Cohaesibacter gelatinilyticus: one gene and its partner. The main gene of each other region encodes a partner of the protein of the gene in region 2 in a complex. Links are inferred from orthologs where the notes say so. Each region holds a gene or a part of one and is shown on either strand. Other genes may lie near its edges.

Region 1 (9,966 bases), on a different replicon or contig from region 2:
CCGGTTTGAATCCCAAAAATTCAGCCATGTTTGAAGATCTGGCCCGTAATCTCAAGGTACCCCATGATTTAGGAATGCAAACAATTTTGATGGTTCCCGGTCATACGAAAGCGGTCTTTCAGGAAAGCTGGCAAGCCAAGGGCCCGGAAGCGCCCCATGTCGGCTATGTAAGCGATGATCTTGCCAAATTTCTGCATGGCGTTCTGGACCACCGTGAGATTGATCCCTCAATGCTTTCCCAAGATCTGTAAGCCTCGCTTGCTCCCCCTATACCCTCGCAACGTGATAATCCATTATACTGGTCCTTTAGCCAAGAACCAACAGTTTACGTAATATGTCGTTGAAAGCTTCTGGCCCATGAGGCAAAGTAGGGCAGCTTTTTTGAAACAAGATAGCAATTGAAGGGACTGCAGAGGTAGTCCGAGCTCTAATCCGTGACACGCCATGTGAGACAGAAAGCGAACTTGCACCCTTTGGCTGAACACGCTAGCCATAGCATCAACCAACCAATTGGGCAGATCTTATGATTTGCCGTCCGGATTTTGCATGATTGCCACTTTGCTGCCACTTCAGGAGGACTTGATGGCTTACGAACATATTTTGACAGAGACCCGCAATGGCGTTGGCCTGATCACTCTTAACCGCCCCAAAGCACTGAATGCGCTTTGCTCGGACCTGATTGCCGAAGTATCAGAAGCTTTGGACGGGTATGAGAAAGACGAGAAGATTGGTGCTGTTGTCATTACCGGATCTGAAAAAGCCTTCGCCGCAGGCGCCGATATCAAAGAAATGTCCTCCATGAGCTATATGGATGCCTATCTGGGTGATTTCATCACGCCTTGGGATCGTGTTGCACAAAACCGCAAGCCCATCATCGCCGCTGTTGCCGGTTATGCACTCGGAGGTGGCTGCGAGCTGGCCATGATGTGTGATTTCATTCTTGCCGGTGACAACGCAAAATTCGGTCAGCCGGAAATCACTCTCGGCGTCATGCCAGGTGCCGGTGGTTCCCAGCGCCTGACCCGTTTCGTCGGCAAATCCAAAGCCATGGATATGTGCCTGACCGGTCGCATGATGGATGCAGAGGAAGCCGAGCGCTGCGGTTTGGTATCACGCATCGTTCCAGCAGGTGATCTGGTGGAGGAAGCCGTCAAAACCGCGCAGAAGATTGCCGATTTCTCCCTGCCAATCGTCATGATGACCAAGGAAAGCGTCAATCGCTCTTATGAGACCACGCTCAATGAAGGCCTGAAATTTGAGCGTCGCCTGTTCCATTCCATGTTTGCAACCGAAGATCAGAGCGAAGGCATGGCCGCTTTCGTCGACAAGCGCAAACCACAATTCAAGAACAAGTAACTCCATTGACGGATTTCCGTTGAAAGACAATTGCAAAGGCGCGGGAGGCTTCTCGCGCCTTTTGTTATTTCAACAGAGCACAATGTCGCTTTGATCGGAATATAAATCAGTTGACGGTTATAAAGCACTACACTATAAGCACGGCCTGATGGCGGCCTCCATGTGCCGCCTTTTGTTGTCGAATTCTATTCGACTTTGTTTGAGACCAGCAAAGGCCCTTCATAGATAAGTCCTTTGTGAGGTAACTGCTCGTCCTTCTGGCCCAATCGAAGATTGCGCTGTTGCGATGCAGCGGCAAAGAAAAGGAACAGGCTCCAATGGCCAATACCACTTCAGCCAAAAAGGCTACCCGTAAAATTGCCCGCAAAACTGCCATCAACAAGGCCCGCCGCACTCGTGTACGTGGTTGCCTGCGCAAGGTAGAAGAAGCAATCGCCGCTGCCGATCAGGCTGCTGCCAGCGAAGCACTGCGTATTGCTCAGTCTGAACTGATGCGCGCTGTTTCCAAGGGTGTGTTCCATAAAAACACCGCATCTCGCAAAGTCTCTCGCCTGTCCAAGCGCATCAAAGCGCTTTCTGCATAAGCAGCAGGTATTGCTTTCAAAAAGCCCGGACCAGATTGGCCGGGCTTTTTTCATGATATGCCTTCTCAGCCCTGAATTGGATCATTTGGTATCCGGATTTTTGCCTAATATAAAATAACCATATATATCAAACACTTGTTTGAATTTCACTAAAGATGCGATTCTTGCTGATCGATTCTTACAAGGTCAATATGGTACGGCAAAAAAAAAATATGCGGTGAGAGTCTTGTCAATTGCGCAGACGAGGGCTTCCGGGATTGCTTTGAGTCGCAACATGTTAGGTCTGGTCAAGAGATTGGTTAAAAAAGTTTTAAACTTTTTGATCCCTTCTCAAAGCAAAGAATCTGGTTGTGAGTCTGTTGCGTGGAATGAGAAGGCTGTGTATTGTCAAACTACTGTAAATACAAGGTTAGAGAGCAACGTCACGTAGCAAGTCTTAAACGTTACGAACGAAAACAGGCTCAGTATTTCTTGTGGATTTCGTATGAGTTCGGCTAGTATTTTCTGGACATCACCTGTGAGCAGCAGGTCGAAATCTTTGTCTTACATCAAGACAGGCAGTATTTGACGACAGACGCCTTCCGGTTTTCTGTCCTGCTCATAGCAAAACGGCGTTCTAACAGTTACAAACAACGGTGCCAGTCGCCTGTTGTGAGGGTTTATATGTCAAATACCGGTTTTGATTGTTATGCAGGTGATATCTGTACTCAGGAGGCCTGGCAGATATTGGAGCATAACAATAAGGCGGTTCTCATTGATGTCCGAACTCATGCTGAATGGAGCTTTGTCGGGGTTCCTGATCTGACGGGACTTGGCAAATCTGTTTTGCAATTGGAATGGCTTTCCTATCCTGCCATGCAGGTTCATGCCGATTTTGGGGAGCGGCTGCTGGAAATGCTATCCGAACATGGTGCTGACCAACAGGCGCCTTTGTTGTTTCTATGTCGCTCCGGGGTCAGAAGCCGGAATGCTGCCATCGTCATGACAAAGGACTGGTCCGGGCCATGCTACAATGTTGCTGGTGGTTTTGAGGGTGATCTTGATGCCGGGGGGCATCGGGCGACGGTTTCGGGATGGAAAAAAGATGACCTGCCCTGGCGACAATTTTGATGAAGATTCCGAATTGCCGAATTGCGCGGCATAGGATAAGACACACAGTCTGGTCAGACTTACCCACTGATAAACGGGACCTCTGGCTGAGAAACAAACGAGCTGTTGAAGCGGCTAGCACACGAAAAGAAAACGATTATGCAGCAAACGGCCACAAAGGGAAACGCGGAAATGGAGATGGGTGCGGCAGCTCATCAAGCTTTTCAGGAGGCTGACTCCCCAAAAGAGGAGCCTTCAGTGAAAGTTGGCAAAGAAGAATGGGATCGTGTTAAATCACGGTTGCGTACAGAACTTGGTGAAGATGTATTTTCCAGCTGGTTCGCCAGCGTGGAATTGGAAGGCGAGCAAAATGGCCTCGTCATCCTGTCAGTCTCGACCCGGTTCCTCAAATCATGGATTCAATCGCATTATGGTGAGCGCTTGATGGCGCTTTGGCGTGAAGAGTGTGAGCATGTGCGACGCATTGATCTTTATGTCCGCGGTGCGGTGCGACCAAAACCAGCCCCGACCAAGACAGCAGCCCCTAATCCCGCAGGCAATGCAGCGGTTGGTGGTATGGCTGGAGCAGCCGGACTTGCCGGTGCACAGGCTAGCGAAAATGATCAACTTGGCGGATCTCCACTTGATCCACGCTTGACGTTCGAGACCTTTGTCGTTGGTCAATCCAACACTCTGGCCCATGCAGCGGCCAAGCAAGTGGCTCTGGCTCAACCAGGTCAGCCGGTTTCTTTCAACCCTCTCTTCCTGCATGCCTCTGTTGGCTTGGGTAAAACCCATTTGCTGCAAGCTATTGCCTGGGAAGCAAAGCGTTCCAATCCTGGCGCAAAGGTCCTTTACCTGACCGCCGAGCGCTTCATGTATTCCTTTGTGCAGGCTCTGAAAAGCCAGTCTGCACTGGATTTCAAGGATACTTTGCGCGACATCGATATTTTGCTGATTGATGATCTGCAATTCCTGCAAGGCAAGAGCATTCAGCAGGAATTCTGTCACACGCTGAACAGCCTCATTGATGGTGCACGTCAGGTTGTTGTGGCTGCGGATCGCCCACCGGTTGAACTGGAAAGTCTGGATGAGCGCGTACGGTCTCGTCTTGCCGGTGGTCTGGTCAGCGAATTGCAGCCTTTGGAGAAGGAACTTCGCCGTTCCATTCTCTCCGACCGTGCTCTGCAGGCATCCCGCCGTGATCCAAATCTGGCTATTCCAGATGTCGTACTGGATCATGTTGCAGGTATCATTCGCTCCAATGGCCGTGATCTGGATGGTGCCTTCAACCGCCTGATGGCTCATAATCAGTTGACTGGTGCTCCGATCACCATCGAAATGGCCGAGCAGGCCCTGAAAGATCTGATCCGCTCCAAGGAGCCACGTCGTATTCGCATCGAAGACATCCAGCGTGTTGTCTCCAAGCATTACAACGTATCCCGTTCGGATCTGCTTTCATCCCGCAGAACCCGCACTATCGTGCGCCCACGTCAAATCGCAATGTATTTGTCCAAAATGCTGACCCCTCGCTCTCTACCCGAGATCGGGCGTCGGTTTGGCGGTCGCGACCATACCACCGTGTTGCATGCAGTACGCAAGATCGAGGAATTGTCGTCGTCTGATACCACGCTGGCACAAGAAATCGAGATGCTGAAGCGTATCATTTCCGAATAGGAAATGTTCTGGCATTCCTTGCCGTGACGGCACGGTTAAGAATGTTGCTGATAAGCTGTGAAATAGAAGGGGATTGCACCATTTTTGGTGCAATCCCCTTGCTATATGGGTCACAACACGTCAAAGTTTCGGTCCCCATTGCGGGGCTGTATTGAGTTTGGAAAAGAAAAGGGAAGTGAGGGATATGAAAGTCACTCTCGAACGGGCGGACCTTTTGAAGTCGCTAAACCATGTCCATCGTGTTGTTGAACGTCGCAATACCATCCCCATTCTCTCAAATGTCTTGTTGAAAGCCGAAGGTGGAGAACTGGTTTTCAAGGCCACCGATCTGGATCTGGAAGTGCTGGAAACCGCTCCTGCCATGGTGGAAGCACCGGGTGCAACGACTGTTCCGGCTCATATGCTGCATGACATCGTCAAAAAACTGCCCGACGGCACTCAGGTGACTTTGACCCTCAGTGAAGATCAATCCAGCCTGTCAATTGACGCTGGTCGCTCACATTTCACCTTGCCGGTCCTGCCAATTGCCGATTTCCCAGACATTACTGCTGGTGAATTCAGCCATACCTTTGCCATCCCGGCACGAGATATCAAAAAACTGATCGACCATACCCAGTTTGCCATCTCTACCGAAGAGACCCGTTACTATCTGAACGGGATTTATGTGCATACTCTGGATGTCGATGGCGAGACATTGTTGCGTGCAGTTGCCACCGACGGTCACCGTTTGGCACAAGCTCAACTAAGCGCTCCAAATGGTTCTGCTGGCATGCCAGGCATTATCATCCCTCGCAAAACAGTTTCCGAAATTCAGAAACTGATCGAAGATCCGGATGCGGATCTTGCCGTGGAACTCTCCGAGGCCAAAATTCGACTGAAAATAGGCTCCGTTGTTCTGACATCCAAACTGATTGATGGCACATTTCCTGATTACGAGCGCGTCATTCCAAAAGGCAATGACAAGATCTTGCGCGTCGAGAACAGCCTGTTCGCACAAGCCGTGGATCGCGTGTCGACTGTTTCCAACGAACGTGGTCGCGCCGTCAAGCTCTCACTCGAACAAGGCCGCCTGGTTCTGAGCGTTTCCAATCCTGAATCCGGCACTGCAACAGACGAATTGGCGGTTGATTATGGCTCTGACGCCATGGAAATCGGCTTCAATGCCCGTTATTTGCTCGACATTACCAATCAACTGGAAAGTGATAGCGCTCAATTCTCTCTGGCTGATTCCGGATCCCCTACTCTCATTCAGGATGAGGGTAGCATCGGCACCCTTTATGTTCTGATGCCGATGCGCGTATAGGATGGTTTGAATTTGCGTTCATCATGCGCAATGATACAAAGGGGCAGTGAATGCCCCTTTTTTGATTCCTGAGTGGCTTCAAGCCTCAGCAGGACTGATGGATTCTTTGACCTTCATGCAAGATCGCAACAACCAGATGCAGGATCCCATACTGACCGATGAGGTCTATTCTGCTGACGAGATTGAGCATGTATGGATTTCGTCCATTCAGCTAAGCGACTTTCGCAATTATTCCTCTCTGTCACTTAGGTTGCGAGATGCTCACGTGGTGCTGAGTGGTGCCAATGGTTCGGGCAAGACCAACTTGCTGGAAGCCATTTCTTTTCTGTCCCCGGGGCGCGGTCTGCGCAGAGTCAGCTATCCAGATATTGCGCGCGAAAATGGTCCGGGAAGCTGGGCAATGGCGTCGGAGCTTCATGGCGATTATGGCGAAACCAAGCTTGGTGCTGGCCTGCAACCCGGTCCCAATGGGGATTTGCAACGCCGCATTCGTGTCAATGGTGCCAATATCAAATCCAGCGAACGCCTTGGTGATCATGTCAGCATTCTCTGGCTCACGCCCATGATGGACAGCTTGTTCACGGGTCCGGCATCGGAAAGACGCAAATGGCTGGATCGGATGGTTCTTGCCATCGACAAAAGTCATGGCAGCCGGGTCAATGCATTTGAGAAAGCCATGCGCCAACGCAATCGGCTATTGGATGAAGCTCCGCATGAGACTGTCTGGCTTGAGGGCATCGAAGCACAAATGGCAGAATTTGGTGTCGCCATTGCAACAGCACGTTCGGAACTGGTAAGTCTGCTCATTCAGTCCATTTCTCATTTACACAGTGCTGAGACCGCTTTTCCCATGGCGCAAGTTGGCCTGAATGGCAATTTGGAAGAAAAAGCCTTTCTCATGCCGGCCATTGAATGCGAGGAAACCTATCGCGAACAATTGGTGCAGATGCGTGGACGGGACCGTGCTGCGGGGCGTACCCTGGAAGGTCCTCACCGCTCGGACCTTGCGGTCAATCATGTTGGCAAAGAGATGCCGGCGGCCAAATGCTCGACCGGCGAGCAAAAAGCTTTGTTGCTGGGTATCGTTTTGGCCCATGCGCATCTAGTGGCCAAACGCAATCAGAAAAGCCCGATTGTTCTGCTGGACGAAGTTGCCGCCCATCTGGATGAAACGCGGCGGCTGGCACTCTTCGATATTCTCGACCGTCTTGGTTGTCAGGCCTGGGTGACAGGTACCGATGATCCTGTATTTGCCCCGTTGGGAGAACGCGCTCAGCGTTTCATTGTCGACAATGGCCAACTGACACCAGTTTTGAGCGAGGAAGGCGACAGATGATGAAGCCGCAAAAATTGATGATGTTTGCTATACTCATTGTCATTGCGGCACTGCTGGCTCTTCAATCTGGAAAAGAAGGCGAAAATGACGGTCCTTTGCATGGCAATGCCTTTTCGCTGGATACTGATAAAATCCGATCAGACGGCCTGCGTCTCTATAACGGTGCCTGTATTCAATGCCATGGCATTGAAGCGCGTGGCTCAAGTTTCGGCCCGCCCTTGGTGCACGAGATATACAGGCCATCCCACCATAGCGATCAGGCTTTTGCGCTTGCTGCCTTGCAAGGTGTCACAGCGCATCATTGGGATTATGGCGACATGCCGGCAATTGAGGGAATCAGCCAGACTGATCTGGCCATGATCACAGCCTATATTCGGTATTTGCAGCGAAAAGCAGGCATAAAATAAACTCTATTGTGCAATAAAATGCTCGCAAATATGGCTTTGGGGCTTCTCTCTCCACAATTGCCCGCAAAGGGTTGATTTCACAGCCTCCCATTGGTTGATCGAGACGCGAAACCACGTATAAGTGAAGGGTTACCCCTTTATCCGAGGATGACTGATTCGCATGAGCGAGACTGAACAGAATTCCGGCGCTGAATATGGCGCAGACTCCATTAAAGTTCTCAAAGGCCTGGATGCGGTGCGCAAGCGCCCCGGCATGTATATTGGCGATACTGATGACGGCTCTGGCCTGCATCACATGGTCTATGAAGTGGTGGACAATGCCATCGATGAGGCCTTGGCTGGTCATGCCGATCTGGTGACTGTTACACTCAATGCTGACGGTTCCGTGACCGTAACCGATAACGGTCGTGGTATTCCGACTGACCTGCATCCGGAAGAGGGAATTTCCGCTGCGGAAGTGATCATGACCCAGCTTCATGCTGGCGGCAAGTTCGACTCCAACAGCTACAAGGTTTCCGGTGGTCTGCATGGCGTAGGCGTCTCGGTGGTGAATGCTCTCTCAACCAAGCTCATCTTGCGTATCTGGCGCAACGATCAGGAGCATGAGATCGAGTTTTCTCATGGTGAAGCTGTCAGCCCATTGAAGGTTGTCGGCCCTGCAAATGGCAAGAAGGGGACGGAAGTTACCTTCTATCCAAGCGATGAGACCTTCACTCATATCGAGTTCAAATTCGCAACCCTTGAGCATCGCCTGCGCGAACTGGCCTTCCTCAATTCCGGCGCACGTATCCTGCTGACCGACAATCGCAGTACAGACCCTGTCGTCGAGGAAATGTATTACGAGGGCGGTCTGGAAGCTTTTGTGACCTGGCTTGATCGTGCCAAGAAACCTTTGATTGAAGCACCCCTGTCTGTGACAGCTGAGAAAGACGGCATCACCGTAGAAGCCGCACTTTGGTGGAATGACAGCTATCATGAAAATGTGCTGTGCTTTACCAACAACATTCCGCAGCGTGATGGCGGCACCCACTTGGCCGGTTTCCGTGCCGCTCTGACCCGTCAGATCACCGGTTATGCAGAAAGCTCGGGTCTTTTGAAACGTGAGAAGGTCAATCCGACCGGTGATGATTGCCGTGAAGGCCTGACTTGTGTGCTGTCCGTTAAAGTACCTGACCCGAAATTCTCCTCTCAGACCAAGGATAAACTGGTCTCGAGTGAAGTTCGTCCGGTTGTCGAGAATTTGATCAATGCTGCCTTGAAGGAGTGGCTGGAAGAGAATCCATCTGAAGGCAAGATGATTGTCTCCAAGGTGGTGGAAGCCGCCGCCGCTCGTGATGCGGCCCGTAAAGCGCGTGAATTAACCCGCCGGAAGGGTGCGTTGGATATCGCTTCCCTTCCCGGGAAGCTGGCCGATTGTCAGGAACGCGATCCTGCCAAATCAGAATTGTTCCTGGTGGAGGGTGATTCCGCTGGTGGCTCTGCAAAACAGGGACGCTCTCGCTCCAATCAGGCAATCCTGCCGCTTCGTGGTAAAATTCTCAATGTCGAGCGTGCACGCTTTGACAAGATGCTGTCTTCGCAAGAGATCGGTACGCTGATTACCGCTCTTGGTACTGGTATTGGCAAGGAAGAATTCAAGCAGGAAAAACTGCGCTATCACAAAATCATCATCATGACGGATGCTGACGTAGATGGCGCTCATATCCGTACCCTGTTGCTGACCTTCTTCTTCCGTCAAATGCCGGAGCTGGTAGAGGCCGGCCATCTTTATATTGCTCAGCCTCCGCTCTACAAGGTCAAGCGTGGGCAGTCCGAACAATATCTGAAGGATGAGCGCGCCTTTCAGGATTATCTGATCGATGCCGGTCTTGATGAGGCCGTTCTGATTTCTGGTGTTGGCGTTGAACGTGCTGGTCCTGATTTGCGTGGTTTGCTGGATGAAGCCCGCAATTTCGGCTCCATTCTGGATGGTCTGCATTCGCGTTATAATCGCAGCGTCGTTGAACAAGCTGCCATTTCCGGACTGCTAGACCCAACATTGACTGACGATGCAGCCAAGCAGAATATTGCCCTTAATGAAGTTGCTCAGCGTCTTGATTGGGTAGCGGAAGAGACAGAGCGCGGTTGGTCCGGAAGCATTCAGGATGATGGCGGTTATTTGTTCGAGCGCGAAGTGCGTGGTGTGCGTGAAGTTGCCATTCTGGATCCTGCCCT
Region 2 (6,508 bases):
CGAAAGATAGAAGCCGCTTTTCACGATGTCATGGTCCCCACACATAACGGTTGTAAATTGGCTTAGAACCAATCGCGTGAGTTCTAGACTAGAAGCATTGTAAAATCTACTTGGTTCGAGTGCTTTTTCCGTAAATACTCACTTATTTTGCAACGCAGCATAAATCTTCTCGCTACTCTCCAATAAACTGCGACAAATTTTCCTCCAATTAGATGGTTGTTAGGAGTCTTGTGGTTATAACTGAACTTAACAAACTCCGATTTTGTATTGTGTAACTGGGGTATCCAATGTTTAAGCCAAGCACGCGTGAGGGATCTTTGTCCCTGGATCAAGTCAGCGATAGTGTTGACCATCCAGACAGTTTCCGTCGTCTTTATGTCGTGCTAGATGGCACATTCACCCTTCATGATGGAAAACCTGCTTCCTATAATATGGATTACGATTTCTTCAAACGCTATTGCGATGCGTTCGACGAGGTTGTCGTGGTGGCCCGGCTATTTGAAAAGGAAGATGAAGCCGCTCGTCCAGTCGAAGGACCCAAAGTACGGTTTGAGCCTCTTCCCTCCTATCAAGGTCCCAAACGCTTTTTGAAAGCTCTGCCCAAGGTGATCGCCCAGATGATCCGTATAGCAAGGGACAAGAGCGGCACCGTGCTTGTGCGTTCTCCCAGTACGGCAGGGAATCTGATGGGACATGTGATGATGGCTGTTGGTCGCCCTTATGGCATTGAACTGGTTGGAGATCCTGCGCATGCCTATTCCAAGGAGAGTTTGCAACATCCGCTCGCTTCCGTTTTTCAGTGGATGTTCACCAATAGCTGCAAGTTCCTGTGCCGTCGAGCTGAGACTGCATCCTATGTAACACGTGATACCCTACAGAGAGATTATGCACCCGGGCCCAAGACACGTGCCTTTCATTATACATCTCTCGATCTGCCGATCGAAGGGCTTAGTGAACACCATCGCACGGCAGATAGTTTTGCCAAACCAACATTGCATCTGGTGCAGGTTGCGATGATGCAAAATTGGTACAAGGGACACGATATTTCTCTTGGCATGATGGCAGAATTCAAAAGGCAGAATCGCGATATTCATCTTCACCTGATTGGTGATGGTCCCATGCGCACCGATTTTGAAGCAAAAGCCGTTGAGCTTGGCATTGATGATCACATCACCTTTGTAGGTCAACTCAAGGCAGGCGAGGCTGTATGGGACGCGATGGATCGTGCTGATATGCTTATTCTACCTTCTCGACAGGAAGGTTTGCCGCGGGTGGTCATCGAAGCCATGGCCCGCGCTCTGCCCGTTGTCTCCAATCGGGTTGGAGGCGCTCCCGAGTTGTTGGATGACATGCAAATGGTCAATGAATTGAGCATTGATACTTTCACAAAACGTGTAGACGACAATCTGAACGATCCCGCTCTGCTTGAAGAACAATCCAAACGCAATCTGCAGCATGCTCGTCGCTATATGCAGCCGATTGTTCAGAAACGTCGAGATGCCTGTTATCGTGCCTTGAAATATCAATTGACCGCTCAAGCTCAGTTCATCTGAACTTCTTGAACCTCAAGCCAATCAGGCCAGATCATGACCCTGAAGAAGAATTTCATCTGGATGCTCTTAAGCCAGGGTGTGTTTTCCGGGCTACAATGGCTTCTGGTTATTTTGCTCGCTCGTGGTGGTGGTGCCGAACATGTGGGCCAATATGGATTGGCATTGGCATTGACCACTCCAGTTCAGATCTTCTTCAATCTTTCATTGCGCACTGTCTATGTCACCTATCGTGGTGAGGACCATTCTTTTGGAACATTTTGGCGCCTTCGGCTCCTGAGTCTGATCCCGGCAACCTTTCTTATCATTGCCCTCGCATTCATCTTTGGAGATGGCCCGCAAGTGCGATTGGTAATCTTGCTGGTCGCCATTGCAAAAATGGCAGAAGCCTCCTCTGACATGCTGTATGCCCTGCCGCAACGGGTGAACCAGATGGACAAGGTCGGCAAGAGCATGATGGTGCGTGCGATTATAAGCACTGCCCTGTTCGCTCTTCTTTATTGGACCAGTCAGGACATTGTTCTGTCTCTCGCCTGTTATGCAGCTGGTTGGGTTGGGGTTCTACTCTTTTTCGATCGTCTTGTCATGGCCGCACCCTATCGCGACAAGAATGCCGAGCGGCACGGACTAAGCGGATCTGCGCTCTTCTCTCTTGCCAAACATGCGATGCCGATTGGGTTGGCCAGTTTCGCTACAGCCATCGCCATCAATATACCTCGGTTGATGCTGGAACAAAGTGCTGGCACGGCTGAACTCGGTATTTTTGCAGCTCTTACCTATTTCATCTTGCTTGGCAGCATGGTGGTGAATGTTCTGGGGCAAGCGGTTCGCTCACCTCTGGCCACGGCCTATGAGCAAGCCAATGGCAAACGGTTTTGGGCAATTATCGGCACTGGTTCCTGCATTGCAATCGGAATGGGCATCATCTTCTGGTTAGGCACCCTGATAATTGGAGAATGGGTATTGAGAGTGGTTTACGGATCAGAATTTGCTGTCCATTCCACACTTTTTTGCACGATCGGCCTTATCTCCATGCCTGTGTTCCTGGGCACATTTCTTGGCTTCTGTCTGCCGTCAGCCGGGTCTTACCAGCTCTGCCTCTATGCAGCCCTTTTCTCACTGATCGCATCGTTTGGCGCATCCATGATTTTGGTGCCTGTTCAAGGTGCGGAAGGCGCTGCATGGGCCTATGGCTGGTTTGGCTGTGCTGCCAGCTTGCAGATGTTGCTCTTGATCCGACAATGGCTAAAGCGCGCAAGCATGAAGAATCGGTCAGTATCCAACCGTTAGGTTCTACTCAAAGGATGTCCTTGATCGAATGGCCTGCAGGAGTGTGCCTTCATCCAGATAATCCAGTTCGCCACCGATTGGCACTCCGTGTGCCAATTGCGAGATGCGGATTCTCTCAAAGGTTGGATTATCAGCTTGTAAATCCTTAGCCTGATTTTGCAGTTGATCAGTGATGTAGTGGGCTGTTGTCTGACCCTCTACGGTGGCATTGACTGCCAGAATGATCTCTCTAATGTCACCCTTGGCCGTACGTACCAGAAGTCCGGGAATATTCAGATCGTCCGGTCCAATACCATCGAGCGGTGATAATGTGCCGCCCAAAACATGATAGGCAGCATTGACAACACCTGCTCTCTCCAGCGCCCAGAGGTCGGAGACATCTTCAACCACAACCAAAAGCGCAGGATCGCGCCGCCGATCGGTACAGATTGTGCAGGGGCTGGCACTGTCGATATTTCCGCAGGTCTCGCAAATCTGAACCTTGGTGACGGCCTGATTGATGGCGTCCGCCAGCGGCACCAGCAATTGGTCTTTCTTCTTGATCAGATGCAACGCCACTCGTCGGGCAGAACGCGGGCCAAGCCCGGGCAATTTGGCCAGAAGCTGGATCAGCTTTTCGATTTCCGGTCCTGCTACTCTGTTTGCCATGGGCTTGCCTGTGTCTTTTTCTTCAAATCGTGATCCAGTTTTAGACCATGTCGCGATGAGTTGACCTCACTTTGAATGGTCTAACTCCTTGCTGGCGCTAATCTTTTGCCTTGGCTTGTGAAAGCAAACCAGCGAGGCAGGCACTAGAATGGCATTTTCATGCCCGCCGGGAGGCCCAGATCACCGCTCATCTGCTGGACTTTTTCCTGCATCGCTGCTTCTACCTTTGTCTTCGCATCGTTGTGCGCAGCCATGATCAGGTCTTCCAGGATTTCAGCTTCCTCCGCATTGATGAGAGATGGATCTACGGACATTCCCTTCATCTCACCCTTACCGGAGAGAACCACTTTGACAAGGCCGGCACCTGCTGTACCTTCAGCTTCCATTTCGGCCACTTCTTCCTGCATCTGAGCCATCTTGGCCTGCATTTCCTTGGCCTTCTTCATCATCTTCATCATATCCATGATGCAAATCCTTCTTTTCTCAACGCTTCACGAAGCAGCTATTGGCCAGTCCAATTTGGCCCGTCAGGTGAGTTTGAAATCTATATGCCGCTACAAGGGGGCAAATTCAAGAGCTGAGGAAAACAAGATTAGAGATCATCATCCAGTCCAAAACTGTCATCGTCACGCAAACTCATTTCCAGCAAATTCTGATCTGTCAATTCTGCTGCATCTTCGACAACCGGTGCCAGATAGTCCTCTTCGAAATCCCGATTGATGCGTACATCAACGATCTTTACGCCCGGGAAATGTTTTCGAACAGCTTCAACAGTAGGATGAGCGTCTGCATCATCGCGCGCTTTCTGGACTGCCTGCTCTTTGCGTTGCGACAGCGTATCCTGTCCATGCTCGCGTGACACTTCAATCGACCAGCGTTGACCAGTCCAGTCCTGCAAACGACGGTTCAATTTGGCAATCAATGCCTGATCAGGACGATCCTGAAAGGCAATTTCCAAGAAGCCCTGACGCACGGATACGGGGCGAACATTCTGTTCCAGCGCAATTTTGAGAGCAATATCACGGTTCTTGCCTGCAAGACCGACAATCTGCTCAAAACGCGTGATCTGCATGTTGCCCGTTTTGGGCTTGCTTGTCTGTTGCTGACTGGCATCCTTTTGCTTGTCGGCCAAGGCATCATCGCTTTGGCTGGCGACAAGTCGCAAATTCGCAGGCTTTACAGGAGCTTGCTCGATAGTACCAACGCTTTGCTGCGGACTTCCGGACACTGCTGCCAAATTGCCGTGACGCGCCATAGCTGTTGGACCGGATGGCCGTCCAATTGGCGGTGCCTCTGTTGGCTGGCCATTTGAGCTTGCTGGAACTGTGGCATCCGGCGGTGTGGAAGGCCCAGAGCCGGCACCAGATGGCATCGGAGGGCGGAAATCCTTGTTGGTCAGCATCTTCAAGGCTTCATCAGGGGTTGGCAGATCAGCAACGTAAGCCATACGCACCAATACCATCTCAGCCGATGCCAGAGGTCGAGGCGAGGATTGTACCTCGGACAGACCTTTAAGCAACATTTGCCACGCCCGGGATAGAACGCGCACCGACAAACTCTGCGCATATTCGCGCCCACGGGTCTTTTCGCTTTCCGTTGCCGCCGCATCCGAATGAGCATCTGGTGTCAACTTCAAACGAGTGACCAGATGAACAAAATCAGCCAGATCGGACAGAACGATTGAAGGTTCCGCGCCAATATCATATTGCTCCTTGAGCTCTTGCAGGGCAGCAGCAATATCCCCCTTCATCAGTGCCTCAAATAGATCGATTATGCGAGCTCTGTCTGCCAGTCCAAGCATCTGACGTGTCGTTTCCGCTGTAATCTTGCCTGCGCCATGCGCGATGGCCTGATCCAATAACGAGAGTGAGTCACGAGCTGAACCTTCGCCTGCCCTTGCAATCATCTGCAAGGCATCTTCCTCGATATCGACCTGCTCTTTTTCGCAGATCTTACCCATATAATCAGCCATGACACGGGCATCAATACGACGCAGATCAAAGCGTTGGCAGCGGGACAGGACGGTAACGGGAACTTTGCGGATCTCGGTGGTCGCGAAGATGAATTTCACGTGCTCGGGTGGCTCTTCCAGCGTTTTCAGCAGGCCGTTAAAGGCTGCTGTGGAGAGCATATGCACCTCATCGATGATATAGACTTTGTAACGGGCGCTAACCGGTTTATAGCGTGCAGCTTCGATAATTTCACGAATATCATTGATCGAAGTATGAGAGGCAGCATCCATTTCCATGATATCGACATGGCGGCCTTCCATAATGGCCTGGCAATGAATGCCCAATTCTTTCATCTCGATCGTCGGGGTATCGATCTTGCCTTCAATCTCATAATTGAGGGCTCGAGCAAGGATACGGGCTGTGGTGGTTTTACCTACTCCACGCACACCGGTCATCATATAGGCTTGGGCAATACGACCTGTGGCGAAAGCATTGGTAAGAGTGCGCACAAGTGGGTCCTGCCCCACCATGTCTTCAAAGCTTTGCGGACGATATTTACGCGCCAGAACACGATAGCCCTGCTTGAGAGCTTCGCCAGCTTCGCTCTGTTCCATGCCAGCCTTGGTATCGTCCATTCGCTGCGCCCTTTGCCTTCTACCAATCTCTCAGGAAAGTTTTCCCACCAAGAAGATGTACAACTTTATCACGGGCACAAACAAGGGGCCAAGTACACCCATGCAAAGACAATGTGCCTGGGGCTTGTAAAGATTACCAAATTGTAAGAGGAGATAAGTGGAAGGCTGAACAGATGACCCGCTCTTTAACTCGTTAGGGCTGCTTCCTTCCGGACCTGACCCGGTTGGCGAGGGGAACGTCCATTGCCAACCTTCCGCCTTCCATATGTCATCTTGTCGATGCTAAAGCAAGAGGAGAAGTGATTCACTTGTGTGCTTTTTCGTCATAATTATGCTCATTGATATCAAGGATTGCGAAAATATGTCCGACTTTGTACTCGATACCCGCCTTGAAGCCGATACCTTCCCACTCTGCGAGTTGGAGCTTTGCACC

Evidence for each region.
Region 1: the proteins of CRO57_RS23445 (region 2) and dnaN are in contact, whole or in part, in a cryo-EM structure (PDB 8GIZ), measured with the Escherichia coli proteins. The link is inferred for Cohaesibacter gelatinilyticus from one-to-one orthologs.

Annotation. Positions count from the first base shown.
Region 1 is NZ_OBEL01000003.1:353,728-363,693, reverse strand. What follows is about bases 3,988-6,949. They hold dnaN (DNA polymerase III subunit beta), read left to right. Parts: upstream 3,988-4,890; coding sequence 4,891-6,009; downstream 6,010-6,949. Other genes in these bases: recF (DNA replication/repair protein RecF), read left to right, coding at 6,107-6,949; dnaA (chromosomal replication initiator protein DnaA), read left to right, coding at 3,988-4,706. Also shown: CRO57_RS15570 (pyrimidine 5'-nucleotidase), read left to right, coding at 1-251; CRO57_RS15565 (enoyl-CoA hydratase), read left to right, coding at 583-1,356; rpsT (30S ribosomal protein S20), read left to right, coding at 1,674-1,940; CRO57_RS15550 (rhodanese-like domain-containing protein), read left to right, coding at 2,604-3,050; more of dnaA, read left to right, coding at 3,228-3,987; more of recF, read left to right, coding at 6,950-7,345; CRO57_RS15530 (c-type cytochrome), read left to right, coding at 7,342-7,752; gyrB (DNA topoisomerase (ATP-hydrolyzing) subunit B), read left to right, coding at 7,913-9,966. UniProt on the Escherichia coli protein: Confers DNA tethering and processivity to DNA polymerases and other proteins. Acts as a clamp, forming a ring around DNA (a reaction catalyzed by the clamp-loading complex) which diffuses in an ATP-independent manner freely and bidirectionally along dsDNA.
Region 2 is NZ_OBEL01000010.1:8,799-15,306, reverse strand. Bases 3,579-6,508 are described here. They hold CRO57_RS23445 (DNA polymerase III subunit gamma/tau), read right to left. Parts: upstream 6,076-6,508; coding sequence 4,081-6,075; downstream 3,579-4,080. Other genes in these bases: CRO57_RS23435 (HIT family protein), read left to right, coding at 6,437-6,508; CRO57_RS23450 (YbaB/EbfC family nucleoid-associated protein), read right to left, coding at 3,632-3,952. In the rest of the region: CRO57_RS23470 (META domain-containing protein), read right to left, coding at 1-24; CRO57_RS23465 (glycosyltransferase family 4 protein), read left to right, coding at 288-1,553; CRO57_RS23460 (lipopolysaccharide biosynthesis protein), read left to right, coding at 1,587-2,840; recombination mediator RecR, read right to left, coding at 2,844-3,488. UniProt on the Escherichia coli protein: Part of the beta sliding clamp loading complex, which hydrolyzes ATP to load the beta clamp onto primed DNA to form the DNA replication pre-initiation complex.